DNA from 2 places in the Variovorax sp. RA8 genome. Region 1 is predicted to be linked to the other one. Evidence: predicted binding sites of a transcription regulator. Region 1 holds the regulator's gene; the other holds the start of a gene.
The links. Region 1 encodes FNR, which switches genes on or off when oxygen is low (the NO sensors DNR and NnrR bind a similar motif). Its sites were predicted from a motif close to TTGATNNNNATCAA; they were not measured.

Region 1 (7,477 bases):
ACCTCATCTACCTGACCGGGTTGCTGGTGATCTCGGCGCTCTCGCTCTTCCTCTTTACCGCGGTGGCGGGGCGGCTGTGGTGCGGCTACGCCTGCCCGCAAACGGTCTACTCCGAGATCTTCATGTGGGTCGAGCAGAAGATCGAAGGCAACCGCATCGCCCGCATGCGCCTGGATGAGGGCGACTTCTCGCTCGAGAAGCTGGTCAAGAAGTGGTTCAAGCACATCGTGTGGCTCGGCATTGCGCTGTGGACCGGCTTCACCTTCGTCGGGTACTTCACGCCGATCCGGGAGCTGGGCCTGGAATTCCTGCAGACCCGCATGAGCTCGTGGGAAGTGTTCTGGGTCTTCTTCTACGGCTTTGCGACCTACGGCAACGCGGGCTTCATGCGCGAGCAGGTCTGCATGTACATGTGTCCCTACGCACGCTTCCAGAGCGCCATGTTCGACCGGGATACGCTCATCGTGAGCTACGACAACGAGAGGGGCGAGCCACGCGGCGTGCATGCCAAGGGCAGCAACGCGCGCGCACAGGGCCTTGGCGACTGCATCGACTGTTCATTGTGCGTGCAGGTCTGTCCGACCGGGATCGACATCCGCAAGGGGCTGCAGTACGAGTGCATCGGCTGCGGGCTGTGCGTGGATGCCTGCAACACCGTGATGGACAAGATGAAGACACCACGCGGGTTGATCCGCTATGCGACCCAGAACGGCATGGCCGGCCATTGGACGCCCAGGCAGGTGCTGCGCCGCGTGCTGCGCCCGCGGGTGCTGATCTACACCGGCCTGCTTGCCGCACTGACGATCGGTCTGCTGGCGAGCCTGGTGGCCCGCACGCCGCTGAAGGTCGATGTGGTGCGGGACCGGGCATCGCTCGCGCGCATCGCCGAGGGCGGCCAGCTCGAGAACGTCTACCGCCTGCAGATCATGAACGCGACCGAGCAGCCGCAGCGCTACCGCATCGAAGCCAGGGGCCTCGAAGGTCTCAGCGTATCGCCGGCCGAGCCGCTCGAGGTCGGTCCTGCGCAGTCGCGCTGGGTCGCGGTACGCCTGCAGGTTCCGTACGGCAGCGCCGCCGCAGGGTCCCACGTCGTCCATCTCGACGTGCGCTCCGTCGAGGGCAGCGCGCAGGTGTCGGAGAAGGCCACCTTCATGGTGCCCCGTTGAGTTCCAAAGGAGACGAGATGGACGATTGCGCGATGACTGCTCCGAAGAGCGAACCCTGGTGGCAGTTCCCGCTGCTGTGGATGGTGATAGCCGGGCCCGCCGTGGTCATCGTCGCCAGCTTCGTGACGCTCTGGCTCGCGCTGCGCACGCCCGATCCGGTGGTGGCGCCGGACTACTACCGCCGGGGTGCCGAGATCAACAAGGAGCTCGCCGCCAAGAACCTGATGCCTGCGCTGGCAGGGCGCAACCATGCGGCCACGCCGGACGCGGATCTGCCCGCACCGAGGCGTTGAAGATCATGAAGTCCCACGACTGGATGTCGATCCTCTGGCCGGCCTTCCTGCTGGCGAGCGTTGCCGAACTGCTGGTTTTCGCGCTGGTCGACCCCAGCGACCTCCATTGGGGCGGCGAGGATATCGGCTTGTCCCGGCAGGCTGTCTATGCGGCCGGCTTCTTCATCTTCTGGGTGCTGGCGACCGGCTCGAGCGCGCTCACGCTGCTGCTCACCAAGCGCGCGGACGAGCTCAACCGCCCGGCGGATTGACGATGCGCTGCAGTGCATCGGCGTCGACGATGCGCAGCTTGCGCTTCTCCACCTCGACGATGCCGTCTTCCATGAACTTCGACAGCGTCCGGCTCACCGTCTCGAGCGTGAGCCCGATGTAGCTGCCGATCTCCTCGCGCGTCATGCGAAGTACGAACTCGGACCGGGAGAATCCGCGCGCGTGCAGCCGCTGGACAAGGTTCAGGAGAAAGACCGCGAGGCGTTCCTCGGCCCGCATGCTGCCCAGGAGCAGCATCACGCCGTGCTCGCGCACGATCTCGCGGCTCATGATCTGGTGCACGTGGCGCTGCAGGGAGGGAACCTCGCGCGAGAGCTGCTCGATGCGATGGAAGGGCATCACGCAGACTTCGGCATCCTCGAGCGCGATCGCGTCGCAGGTGTGCTGGTTGTTGACGATGCCGTCCAGCCCGATGATCTCGCCGGCCATCTGGAAGCCGGTGACCTGGTCGCGGCCATCCTCGGTCGCCACGCGGGTCTTGAAGACGCCGGTGCGAATCGCGTAGAGCGAGGTGAAGGGCTCGCCGTTGCGAAAAAGTGCCTCGCGGCGCCGGACCTTGCGCCGCGTGGCCACGATCTCGTCGATGCGCTTCAGTTCGCTCGGCTCCAGGCCCGCAGGCATGCAGAGCTCGCGCAGGTTGCAGCTCGAGCAGGCGACCTTGATGTGTTCGGCTTTCATTGATGGCGTCGGGGTTCGCAGCGATTCTCAGGCGCCGCGCACAGCCGAGGCTTGATGCACATCAAGGATGACGGGGCGGCCTGCCTGCATAGTGGGCCGGTGCCTCCCATATCTACCGCAATGAACTCATCCCTTGCCGCCGCGCCTGCCGGTTCATCGCTCGTCCTGCCGTCGGCGGGTCTGCTGCGGCGTTTCGACGTGCCAGGGCCGCGCTATACGTCCTATCCCACGGCGGACCGTTTCGTCGAGGCGTTCACGGCCGACGACTACGCCCAGACGCTGCGGCAGCGCAGCGAGCTCGGCGCGCATGGCCGGCCGCTTTCTGTGTACGTGCACATTCCGTTCTGTGAATCGCTTTGCTACTACTGTGCCTGCAACAAGATCGTCACCCGGCACAAGAGCCGCGGGCGCGAGTACCTCGGCTATCTGGCGCGCGAGGTGGCGCTGCAGGCCGCGCAGCTCGGCCGCGGCGCGGTTGTCACCCAGCTGCACCTGGGGGGCGGCACGCCGACCTTCCTGCACGACGGGGGTTTGCGCGAGCTGCTGTCCATGCTCGGGGACGCGTTCACGTTGCCGCCGGAGCGCGAGCAGTCGATCGAGATCGATCCACGCACGGTCGATGGCCATCGACTCGCGAGCCTGGCCGAGATGGGTTTCGATCGCCTGAGTTTCGGCGTTCAGGACTTCGACCCCGACGTGCAGAAGGCCGTGCACCGCATCCAGCCGGCAGGGCAGGTGTTCGACCTGGTGGCGAGCGCACGCGGACTCGGCTTCGGGTCGATCAACATCGACCTCATCTACGGGCTGCCGCGCCAGAGCACCGGATCCTTCGACCGCACGCTGGCGCAGGTCTGCGAGCTGCGGCCCGACCGCATCGCCCTCTACGCCTATGCACATCTGCCGGCGCGCTTCAAGCCGCAGCGACGCATCGCCGCCGACGAACTCCCCGACGCCAGGACCAAGGTGGAGATGCTGTCGCGTTCGATCGCCACGCTCACCGCGGCCGGTTACGTCTACATCGGCATGGACCACTTCGCCTTGCCCGAAGACCCGCTCGCAATCGCCAAGCGGCAGGGACGCCTGCACCGGAACTTCCAGGGCTACAGCACCCAGCCCGAGTGTGATCTCGTGGCGCTGGGCGTGTCGGCCATCGGCCGGGTCGGCGCCACCTACAGCCAGAACGCCAAGACGCTGGAGGAGTACTACGACCTCCTGGACCAGGGTCGCCTGCCGGTCGTGCGCGGCCTGGCGCTCACGCGCGACGACGTCCTGAGGCGCGCGGTGATCATGGCGCTGATGTGCCAGGGGCATGTGGACTATGAATCGATCGGACTGGCCCACCTGGTCGACTTCAAGCGCTATTTCGCCAGCGAGCTCGTGGCGCTCGCGCCGCTCGCGGCGCAGGGCCTCGTGCACCTGCGCGACCATGAGATCGAGGTCACGCCGATGGGCTGGTTCTTCGTGCGCGCCGTCGCGATGGTCTTCGATCGCTATCTGCAGGCCGACCGCAACCGAACGCGCTTCTCGCGCATTGTCTGACCATGCAGGCTGCGCTGGCCAGCACCGCGCTCCTGATGGGATTGGTCGGCGGGCCGCATTGCGTCGCCATGTGCAGTGCCGCATGCTCCGGCGTGATCCGGATCGTGCGCGCGCCTGCGCAGGGGGGCGCGGCGACGCTCGCGGGGAGGCCACCGGCTGTCTCCGCGTCCGTCGCTTTTCATGCGGGCCGGATCGCAGGCTATGCGGCCGGTGGCGCGCTGGCTGCGGCGGCGATGCAGAGCCTGGCATTTGCGAGCGAACAGGTCGCCGCGCTGCGTCCTGCATGGGTGCTGCTGCACGTGCTCGTGCTGGCCTGGGGGTTGGCGCTCGCAGCGCTCGGGCGGCAGCCGGTCTGGGCGCACCGCATCGGGCGCGCGCTTGCGGCACGGCTGCGGTCGGTCACCGGTTCATTGACGGGGGTGCTCGCGACGGGGGCGCTCTGGGTCTGCATGCCATGCGGCCTGCTGTACTCGGCACTGATGCTTGCGGGCCTGGCCAACGGGCCGGCGCAGGGCGCGCTCACGATGGCGCTCTTCGCCGTCGGGAGCAGCGTGTCCCTGGTGCTGGCGCCTTGGCTGTGGCAGCGCCTGCAGTCAGGCGCCGGCATGGCGCGCAAGGAATGGGGAACGCGGTTGGCCGGTGGCCTGCTGGCAGCGGTGGCGACTCAGGCGCTGTGGATCGACCTGCGTCACCAGATCGACATCTGGTGCCGCTGACGGGAGAGGGCGCTCATCGGCATGTGCATTCAAGCGCGGGCGGGTGCGCCTGCGTCGGACCCGGGATTGTCGGCAAGGCCGTTCAAGGTCTTGACCATGCGCCGCACGCCCGAGCCGGGCGGTTCCGCCGGATCGGCTTCGAAGCCCATGTCGCGACACAGATTCAGCATCCGGCTGTTCTCGCGCAGCACGAGGCCCGCGAGACGGCCCGTCCCGCAACGCCTGGCATGCTCGATCAACTGCTGGAACAACAGCCTGCCGAGCCCCGCGCCCTTGAGGTCGGAGCGCACGATGATGGCGAACTCGGCCTCCACGCGGTCGGGGTCGCTCACGGTGCGGGCCACGCCCAGCGTCTCGCGCACGCCCTGCGCATCGACGGCTTCGGCAATGAACGCCATCTCCCGGTCGTAGTCGATCTGGGTGAGCCGCGCGAGTTCGCTGCGCGGCAGCTCGCGCCGCGTCTGGAAGATGCGCATGCGGATGTCCTCCGGGTCGAGCCGTTCCAGGAAGCGCCGGTGCTGCGCCTCGTCCTCGGGACGGATCGGCCGTATCGTGATCTCACGGCCGTTCCAGGTCAGCGTGCGAGCCCATTGCGAAGGATACGGAAGGATCGCGAAGCGCTCGGCCCCCGCGACCGGCTGTCTCGCGACGCGGATGCGCGCATCCAGGGCGATGGCGCCCGCCTCTTCGACGTAGAGCGGATTGATATCGAGCTCCGCCAGCTGCGGCAGGTCGGCGAGCATCTGCGACACCGCGATCAGCACGTCGTACAGGGCATCCATCCGGGCTGGAGGATGGTCGCGGTAGCCGGCGAGCAGGCGCGAGACACGCGTGCGCGAGACCAGTTCGCGCGCGAGGCTGCGGTTGAGCGGGGGAAGGGCCACGGCGCTGTCCGCAGTCACCTCCACCGCAGTGCCGCCCTGGCCGCAGAGGATCACCGGGCCGAAGACGCTGTCGATGCTGGCGCCGACGATGACTTCCTGGGCATGCGGCCGACGCACCATCGGCTGCACCGTGAAGCCGTCGATGTGCGCATCGGGCCTCGCGGTGCGCACGGCCCGAAGCATCTCGCTGACGGCATGGTCCAGGGACGCCTGGTCGCGCAGGTCCAGCCGCACGCCGCCGACGTCGGACTTGTGGGTGATGTCGCGCGAGACGATCTTGAGCGCCACCGGATAGCCCACTTCGCGCGCCGCCGCGAATATGGCATCGGCCGAGGCGGCGACCGCCAGCGTGGGCACCACCGGTACGCCGAAGGCCTTCAGGACGGCCTTGGCCTCCTGCTCGCTCAGCCATTCGCGGCCCTCTGCAAGGACCGCGTCGAGCTGTCGCTGCGCCGCGGCGAGATCGGGTGCCGCGTTCTCGCTTGCACTCGGCGCCTCCATCAGGATCTCCTGGTTGCGCCGGTAGGTCTGCAGCATCGCGAAGGCCCGGACGGCTTCCTCGGGCGTCGGATAGTCGGGCACGCCCGCCTGCTCGAACAGCTGGCGCGCCTGGGCGACAGCGGCGTCGCCGAGCCAGGCGCTCATCACGCGCTGCCCGGTCTCGCGCACCAGCGGCAGGCAGGCGCGGGCGATGTCGTCGCTGCGCACGATTGCCGTCGGGGCATGGACGAACAGCACGGCCCCGGCTGATTTGTCGGCGAGCAGGGCCGATAGCGTCGCGGTGTAGCGTTCGATCGGCGCGTCGCCGATGATGTCGATCGGATTGGCGTGCGACCAGTTGGATGGCAGCGCTTCGTTCAACCGTTCCATCAGGGCGCTGCCGGGCTGCGCAAGCGTGATGCCGGCCTGCGCGGCTGCGTCGGCGGCCATCACGCCGGCACCGCCGCCGTTGGTCATGATGGTGAGCGAATCGCTGCGGTTGCCCCGGAAGCGCGCCAGGGTCCCGGCCGCCGTGAACAGCTCCTGCATCGTGTCGACTCGGAGCATGCCGGCGCGGCGGATGGCCGCGTCGTAGACGACGTCCGAGCCGGCCAGCGCACCGGTGTGGGAGGCGGCGGCGTGCACGCCGTTGCCCGCGCGTCCGGCCTTCACGATGATCACCGGCTTGTTGCGCGCTGCCGCGCGTGCGGCCGACATGAACTTGCGCGGCGACTCGATCGATTCGACATAGAGCAGGATGGATCGCGTGCGGGCGTCGTTCGCCAGGTAGTCGAGCAGATCGCCAAAATCGACATCGCAGTGTTCGCCCAGCGAGACGAGATGCGACAGGCCGATTCCGCGGCTCTTGGCCCAGTCGAGCATCGCGGTGACCAGCGCGCCGGATTGCGACACGAAGGCCACCTCGCCTGGCAGCGCATCGGTGTGGGCGAAACCGGCATTCAGGCCAATGTGGGGGCTCAGCAGGCCGATGCAGTTGGGGCCCAGCAGGCGCATCAGGTACGGCCTGGCCGCGTCGAGCGCCGCCTGCTTCTGCGTGGCGCTCAGCCCTGCAGTCACGATGATGACCGCGCGGGTGCCGAGCGCGCCGAGTTCGGCCACCAACTGCGGCACGGTGTGGGGGGGCGTGCACAGCAGGGCCAGGTCCGGGGCGCCGGGCAGATGGGCCGCCTTGGCGAACACGGGCACGCCGTCGAGCGCCCTGTGTTTGGGGTTGACGGCGTAGATGGGGCCCGAGAAGCGGCCGGCGCGCAGATTGCGCCAGACCACGGCACCGACGCTGCCCACACGGTTGGAAGCGCCGAAGACGGCAACCGAAGCGGGCGACAAGAGCTGGTCGAGATGACGGATTGTCAAGCTGGGCTCCAAGAGAAAGGGGCATCATGCGCAGCTTGATGTTGCGGGCCCTTGACGAACATCAAGTTGCAGCCGCA
Region 2 (7,477 bases), 1.1 Mb from region 1:
GTTGCCGTCGCGTCCGATGGCCCATCCTGTCACGCCTTCTATCCATCCTTCGAGCCACCAGCCGTCCAGTACGCTCAGATTGGGCACGCCGTTCAAGGCTGCCTTCATGCCGCTGGTTCCAGAGGCTTCGAGCGGGCGCTGCGGCGTGTTCAGCCAGACATCGACGCCGGATACGAGCAAACGTGCGATGCGCACGTCGTAGTCGGGAAGAAACACCACAGGGACAGCGCCCTCCAGCTGGCGCGCGTACTCGTGCAGGCGCTCCACCAACTGCTTCCCGCCGCTGTCGCGAGGATGGGCCTTGCCTGCAAGCACGATCTGGAATGGATTGCGCCGGGCGATCTCGCGCAGGCGGTCGAGGTCCGAGAACAGCAGGTCCGGTCGCTTGTAGGGGGTCATTCGCCGCCCGAAGCCGATGGTTGCCACCGCGGCGTCGGGCGCGCGCCCGCCCAGCCTGACGATCTCCTCGGCAAGTGCAGCCTTGGCATCGGCGTGGGCCTTTCGAACCTCCTCGTCGGCAATCTCGTTCGCGCGCATCAGGAGCTCTGGTTCATGGCACCAGGGCGGAATGCATCTGTCGTAGAGCTGCCGGAAGCTGTCGCAGGCCCATGTCCACGGATGCACCCCATTGGTGATGGCACGGATCTCATAGCCTGGGAACATGCGGCGGGAGACCTCCGCGTGCCGCCCGGCGACGCCGTTGACATGCTCGCTCAGGTTCAACGCCAACCTCGTCATGTTGAGCCGGTCTGCGCCCGCGAGCGCCCTCAGCTGGGCACCGTCGACGAAGTCGCCGAGCAACGGCTGGGCGAGCGCGTACGGAAACTGGTCGTGGCCGGCCTCCACGGGGGTATGGGTGGTGAACACGCAGCGGCTCCGCACGGCCGCAGTGTCGTAACGCAAAGCGCCGCTGCCCGCTTCCTGGGGCGTATGAGCATGACGCCGCAGCAGCTCCAGCGTGAGGAACGCGGCGTGCCCCTCATTGAGGTGGTACTTGAGCACCTTCACGCCGAGAGCGGCGAGCATCCGCGCCCCACCGATGCCGAGCACGATCTCCTGCTTCACACGATACGCATCGTCGCCGCCGTAGAGATGGTGCGTGATCTCGCGGTCCTCGGGGCTGTTGTCGGCCAGGTCGGTATCGAGGAGGATGACAGGGATCACACCGCCGCAATGGCCCTCCACCCGGTGCAGCCAAGCGCCGATCCAGACGTCATGGCCGCCGATCGACAGCGCCACTCTGGCCGGCAAGCGTTGACACCACTTCTCCGGCTGCCAGGCATCGGGGTTTTCGACCTGCGCTCCGTCGATGATCTCCTGGCGGAAATAGCCGGCCCGGCTGACCAGGGTGACGCCGACCATCGGGAGATCGAGGTCCGCCGCGCTGCGCATCGTATCTCCCGCCAGGACGCCGAGGCCGCCGCTGTAGGTCGGCATGTTTTCGTTCAGCGCGAACTCCATCGAGAAATACGCGATGCGGGGCTCCTGGAGGAAACCTTCGAACGCCACTGTCATGTGCATCTCCTGGATCTGGCGGGCTGTTCATGGGAGCCGCCTGCGCTCAGGCAGCGTGGACTTCCAGTTCCTGATCGTTCGAGAAGATGAACTTGCCGGGAGCCCGGATCGGATCGGTGGTGACCACGATCGTGTCCTTCGGCCCGAAGCTGCCGTCGAGCAGCAGCTTGGACAGCGGGTTCTCGATGCGATGCTGGATCGCCCGCTTGAGCGGCCGCGCACCGAACACCGGGTCGAAGCCGACCTTGGCGATCTCCGCCAGCGCCGCCGGCGACACCTCCAGCGCCAGGTCCATCTTCGCCAGGCGCTGCTGCAGCACCTTCAGCTGGATCGCCGCGATCGCCTCGATGTTCTTCGCGTCCAGCGCATGGAAGACCACCGTCTCGTCGATGCGGTTGAGGAACTCGGGGCGGAAGTAGTTCTTCAACTCGTCCCACACCGCGTCCTTGATCTCCTCGGCCGGCCGCCCCACCATCGACTGGATGATGGGCGAGCCGATGTTGCTGGTCATCACGATCACCGTGTTCTTGAAGTTCACGGTGCGCCCCTGCCCGTCGGTCAGGCGGCCATCGTCGAGCACCTGCAGCAGCACGTTGAACACGTCCGGATGCGCCTTCTCGACCTCGTCGAGCAAGAGCACGCTGTAGGGCTTGCGCCGCACCGCCTCGGTGAGGTAGCCGCCCTCCTCGTAGCCGACGTAGCCGGGCGGCGCACCGATCAGGCGCGCCACCGAATGCTTCTCCATGAACTCGCTCATGTCGACGCGAATGAGGTGATCCTCGCTGTCGAACAGGAAGCCCGCCAGCGCCTTGCACAGCTCGGTCTTGCCCACGCCCGTGGGGCCCAGGAAGAGGAAGGAGCCGGTGGGGCGGTTGGGGTCCGCCAGGCCCGAGCGCGAGCGGCGGATGGCGTTGGCGACAGCGCCGATGGCCTCGTCCTGGCCGACCACGCGCTCGTGCAGCTTGTCCTCCATCTGCAGCAGCTTGTCGCGCTCGCCCTGCATGAGCTTGGAGACGGGGATGCCGGTGGCGCGCGCCACGACTTCGGCAATCTCCTCGGCGCCGACCTGGGTGCGCAAGAGCGTGGGGGCGCTGGACTTGCCCTTGGTGGCCTCGGTGTCCTGGGCCTCCTTGAGGCGCTTTTCCAGGCCGGGCAGCTTGCCGTACTGCAGCTCGGCAACCTTGTTGAAGTCGCCCTTGCTGGTGAATTCGGCGATCTGGAACTTGATCTTGTCGATCTCCTCGCGGATCTGCGCGCTGCCCTGGGCCTGGGCCTTCTCGGCCTGCCAGATCTCGTCGAGGTCGGCGAGCTCCTTCTGCACGCGGGCGATGTCCTCCTCGATGAGGCCCAGGCGCTTCTGGGAGGCCTCGTCCTTCTCGCGGCGCACGGCCTCGCGCTCGATCTTGAGCTGGATGAGGCGGCGGTCGAGGCGGTCCATGACCTCGGGCTTGGAGTCCATCTCGATCTTGATCTTGGCGGCGGCCTCGTCGATGAGGTCGATGGCCTTGTCGGGCAGGAAGCGGTCGGTGATGTAGCGGTCGGAGAGCTCGGCGGCAGCGACGATGGCAGGGTCGGTGATGTCGACGCCGTGGTGGACTTCGTATTTCTCCTGCAGGCCGCGCAGGATGGCAATGGTGGCCTCGACGCTGGGCTCGCCCACGAGGATCTTCTGGAAGCGGCGCTCCAGGGCAGCGTCCTTCTCGATGTATTTGCGGTACTCGTCGAGGGTGGTGGCGCCCACGCAGTGGAGCTCGCCGCGCGCAAGGGCGGGCTTGAGCATGTTGCCGGCGTCCATGGCGCCCTCGGCCTTGCCGGCGCCGACCATGGTGTGGAGCTCGTCGATGAAGACGATGGTGCGGCCCTCGTCCTTGGCAAGTTCGTTGAGGACGCTCTTGAGGCGCTCCTCGAATTCGCCGCGGTACTTGGCACCGGCAAGCAGTGCGGCCATGTCCAGGGAGAGGACTCGCTTGCCCTTGAGGGACTCGGGGACCTCGCCGGCGATGATGCGCTGGGCGAGGCCTTCGACGATGGCGGTCTTGCCGACGCCAGGCTCGCCGATGAGCACGGGGTTGTTCTTGGTGCGGCGCTGCAGGACCTGGATGGCGCGGCGGATTTCCTCGTCGCGGCCGATGACGGGGTCGAGCTTGCCCAGGCGCGCGCGCTCGGTGAGGTCGAGGGTGTATTTCTTGAGGGATTCGCGCTGGCCTTCGGCCTCGGGGCTGTCGACGCCCTGGCCGCCGCGCACGGCTTCGATGGCCGCTTCGAGGGACTTGCGCGTGGCGCCGTGGCTGCGCGCAAGGTTACCGATCTCGGCCTTGCTGTCGGCCAGGGCCAGCAGGAAGAGCTCGCTGGCGATGAACTGGTCGTTGCGCTTGATGGATTCCTTCTCGGTGGCCTGCAGCAGCTTGGCCAGCTCGGGTCCGACCTGGACCTGGTCGTGGCCCTGGACCTGCGGCAGCCGCTTGATGGCCGCCTCGGCCGCGTTCAGCAGGCCCGGCACGTTGGCGCCGGCACGCTCCAGCAATGCACGCGGGCCCTCGCCCTGGCGCAGCATGGCCACCAGCAGGTGGACCGGCTCGATGTAGGCGTTGTCGTTGCCCAGCGCGAGCGACTGCGCATCGGCGAGGGCTTCCTGGAACTTGGTGGTGAGTTTGTCTTGGCGCATGAATGACTCCGGTTTCCCGGGCATCTAGGAGGTATCCCGGCGACGGCTACGAGTCTGCGCCGATGAATACTTGAACCATCTGATCGAGATCAACTCGCAGGCAGCCCTTTCCTGCCCGCTTCCGGAGAGCCTTGCGCATCGACCACCGCTCTGCCCTGCCGTTCGTGCCGGGCGACGCGTGCGCGTCAGCGCCGAGGTCCGCCGCTCTCGCTGTCCCCTGTAGCGGGCGGCCGCAGGTTCTCGCCCGCCGGCATCCGGCGTTGCTCCTGGCTTTGGCTTCGGCCTTCCCAGCGTGACGCAAATCCGCCCAAGCCCGCCGGCGTGGTTGCTGGCGGAAATCGGTAGAACTCGTCGTTGAGATATCTCGCGACTTCGGCCACGTCATCGTCGTTCCAACCCAGCGCTGCGTCCGTTTGCCAGCGCCAGACCTGAGCCCTGAGGCTGGTCCAGTCGGTGACGAGCTTTCTCTCTCGCCAATGAACCTGCGCGGTATGGCACGCGATGCAGTGCGTGGAATACAGCAGCTCGCCGCGAGACTGTGCCAGGACCGGGAGGGACAGGGAGGCACCCAGCAACATGGCTGTCGTGACGCCCGCAAGAATCAGTTCGCGTGCCATGTGAGTTTCTCCTGCAGCATGTGGTGACGATGCTAGGCACAGCATCTGCTGTGACGGTTGACCTGCATCAAGCTTTCCTGCACGCCGCATCGGCACCAAAGCTTGATCTACCGCAATAGCGCCACACGCGCCAGAAAGCACCATGCGGGTATTCAATGCCGAAAGGAATCCAACATGATGCGCAACGTGGGAACCATCGACAGGGTGATCCGCGTCACCATGGGCGCCGTGCTCTGCGCGCTGGCCCTGGCGAGTGTGATCGGCCCCTGGGGCTATCTCGGCCTCATCCTGTTGCTGACCGGGGTCTTCGGCAAGTGCCCTGCCTATACGCTCTTCGGCGTCAGCACTTGTCCGTCGCATGGGTGAGGGCGCCGTGCAGAGGCTTCGGATCATCGCGGCATCGCTGGCGCTGCTGGGCGCCGCGGTGCTTTGGCTCGGTTTCAAGGCGTTGATCCTCTGGGTGACCCGAGACTGACCAAGGAGCCAGGCGGTTGATCGAGCGCAAGGTTCGCTCGCCCGCGCCGCTCTACCATTTTCATGTCGCACCGATGGAGGAACTCAATGAGCAAGGTCCTTGTGGTCGTCTATTCGCACACCGGCACCTCCCGTCGGCTCTCGGAGCAGCTGTGCAACCAGCTGGGCTGGCAGCTGGCCGAGATCGTCGAGGAACGGCCGCGCCGGGGCATCCCGGGCATCTGGCGATGCGTGCTGGATTCACTTTTGCAACGGCGTCCGGCCATCCGCTACGACGGACCGTTTCCAAAAAACTTCGACGCGGTCGTCCTGGTGTCGCCGATCTGGCTCGGCCGGCTGGCAGGACCGATGCGCAGCTTCGTCACCCGACGGCGGGACCATCTGCCTGACGTCGCGGTGATCTCGGTCGCCGGAGGCACCGGCGAGTTTGGGGCGGCCGCCGAAATCGCCGATCTCGTCGGCGAAGCGCCCATCTTGAGTACGACATTCACTGCGCGAGAGATCAACGACGGGACATGCGCCGGCCGGCTCCAGTTCTTCGGCGCGGCGCTCAACGGCGCCGAGGCGACTCATGCCGCCGCGCGACGACCCGCGCACTCGCCGAAGATGGCTTGATGCATGTCAAGACGCGCATGCACGCACCTCTTGATCCAGCGCAACGCGACAGCAGCGATCGGCTCCTACAGTGAATGGATGCTTCAACCAGATTCGGTCCCGCGCCACCAGATCGTCATGACGCCCATCCGTTCGATCCTGGTGCACCTCGACGGCAGTACGCATGCCGAGGCGAGGCTGCGATTCGCGCACCATCTGGCGCGACGGCATGACGCCGTCCTCACTGCCCTGTTCGCGGTGGCACCCCAGTACTTGCCGCTGCTCCCTCTCAAGGGGGACACGCTGGCGAGCCGCATGGCCGGGCGGATCGATCCGGGTCATCGCGCCCACGCGTACGAGCTTGTCCTGCGAGCGCGTACATGGGGTGATGTCGCAGTCGATTGGTTGGAGCTGCAAGGAGAGCCGGTCATCCCGAGCTTCGCACGCCGCGCACTGTCGGCGGATCTCCTGGTGCTCGGCCAGCGCGACCCCAGGGATGCCGTCGGCTTCGACGTGCCCGGCGATCTCACGGAGGCGGTGATCATCGGCGGCGGCCGCCCCGCGCTCGTTGTTCCCTTCGCAGGTGCCGCGACGCCGGCACCGAAAACGGTCCTGGTGGCGTGGAAATCGACGCCCGAATGTGCCCATGCATTGACCGCTTCCCTGCCTTTTCTTCGCGCTGCGAGCCAGGTCCATCTGGTCTGTGCGAGCGACAACGTCGACGAGGCATTCCCGGCGCCCGTGGAACTGATCCCGTACCTCCATCTGCATGGCATCGATCACGTCCACGAGCACCGGCGGCTCGACGACAGCGGCGCCGGCCGGGCCATCCTGTCGCTGGCCTCCGAGACCGCCGCCGACCTGATCGTGATGGGGTGCTACGGGCACACGCGGGCACGCGAGCTTGTGCTTGGGGGCGCATCGCGTGCCGTCCTCGATTCGATGTGCGTACCGGTGCTCATGGCGCATTGAAGCTTTGGGCCGGACTCGCCATGCCGACGACCAGGCCGGCGTGCCGCGAAGCGAAAGCAATCATGACGCACTTACGGAGGACTCCATGACGGCCCGAACGACGACCCAAGGCTTCTTCGATCCTCATACGTGGACCGTCTCCTATGTCGTCTGGGACCATGCGACGCGGCGAGCCGCGATCATCGACCCGGTGCTGGACTACGACTTCAAGTCCGGGCACACGAGCACGGCCGGCGCCGACCGGCTGTTGGCCTATGTCCGGGACATGGGCCTGCAGGTCGACTGGATTCTGGAAACCCATGCGCACGCCGACCATCTGTCCGGCGCACGCCACATCCAGTCGCAGGTCGGCGGCCTCATCGCCATCGGCGAGAACATCCGCACCGTCCAGGCGACCTTCAGGAAACTCTACAACTTCGAGCGCAGTTTCCTGCCGGACGGGAGCCAGTTCGACCACCTCTTCACGGACGGCGAGACCTTCAAGATTGGCCAGGTGGAGGCCACTGCAATGCTGGTGCCAGGCCACACTCCGGCGGACATGGCCTACCTGGTGGACGGCTGCGTCTTCGTCGGCGATACGCTCTTCATGCCCGACGTCGGCAGCGCACGTGCGGATTTCCCCGGCGGCGACGCCCGCCAG

Region 2: a site for FNR is predicted at 4,260-4,273, ahead of clpB (ATP-dependent chaperone ClpB). Genes of this name have one in related genera too.

The regions. Positions count from the first base shown of each region.
Region 1 covers NZ_LR594662.1:1,389,762-1,397,238, forward strand. Annotated here, with positions in the region: gene ccoG (cytochrome c oxidase accessory protein CcoG) at 1-1,166, shown strand, start outside; gene E5P3_RS06660 (FixH family protein) at 1,199-1,459, shown strand; gene E5P3_RS06665 (hypothetical protein) at 1,465-1,710, shown strand; gene fnr (fumarate/nitrate reduction transcriptional regulator Fnr) at 1,691-2,407, opposite strand; gene hemN (oxygen-independent coproporphyrinogen III oxidase) at 2,528-3,946, shown strand; gene E5P3_RS06680 (sulfite exporter TauE/SafE family protein) at 3,949-4,662, shown strand; gene E5P3_RS06685 (bifunctional acetate--CoA ligase family protein/GNAT family N-acetyltransferase) at 4,692-7,400, opposite strand.
Region 2 covers NZ_LR594662.1:2,516,165-2,523,641, reverse strand. Annotated here, with positions in the region: gene glgP (alpha-glucan family phosphorylase) at 1-1,515, opposite strand, end outside; gene clpB (ATP-dependent chaperone ClpB) at 1,562-4,180, opposite strand; gene E5P3_RS11950 (cytochrome c) at 4,366-4,797, opposite strand; gene E5P3_RS11945 (YgaP family membrane protein) at 4,972-5,163, shown strand; gene E5P3_RS11940 (flavodoxin family protein) at 5,359-5,886, shown strand; gene E5P3_RS11935 (universal stress protein) at 6,004-6,837, shown strand; gene E5P3_RS11930 (MBL fold metallo-hydrolase) at 6,923-7,477, shown strand, end outside.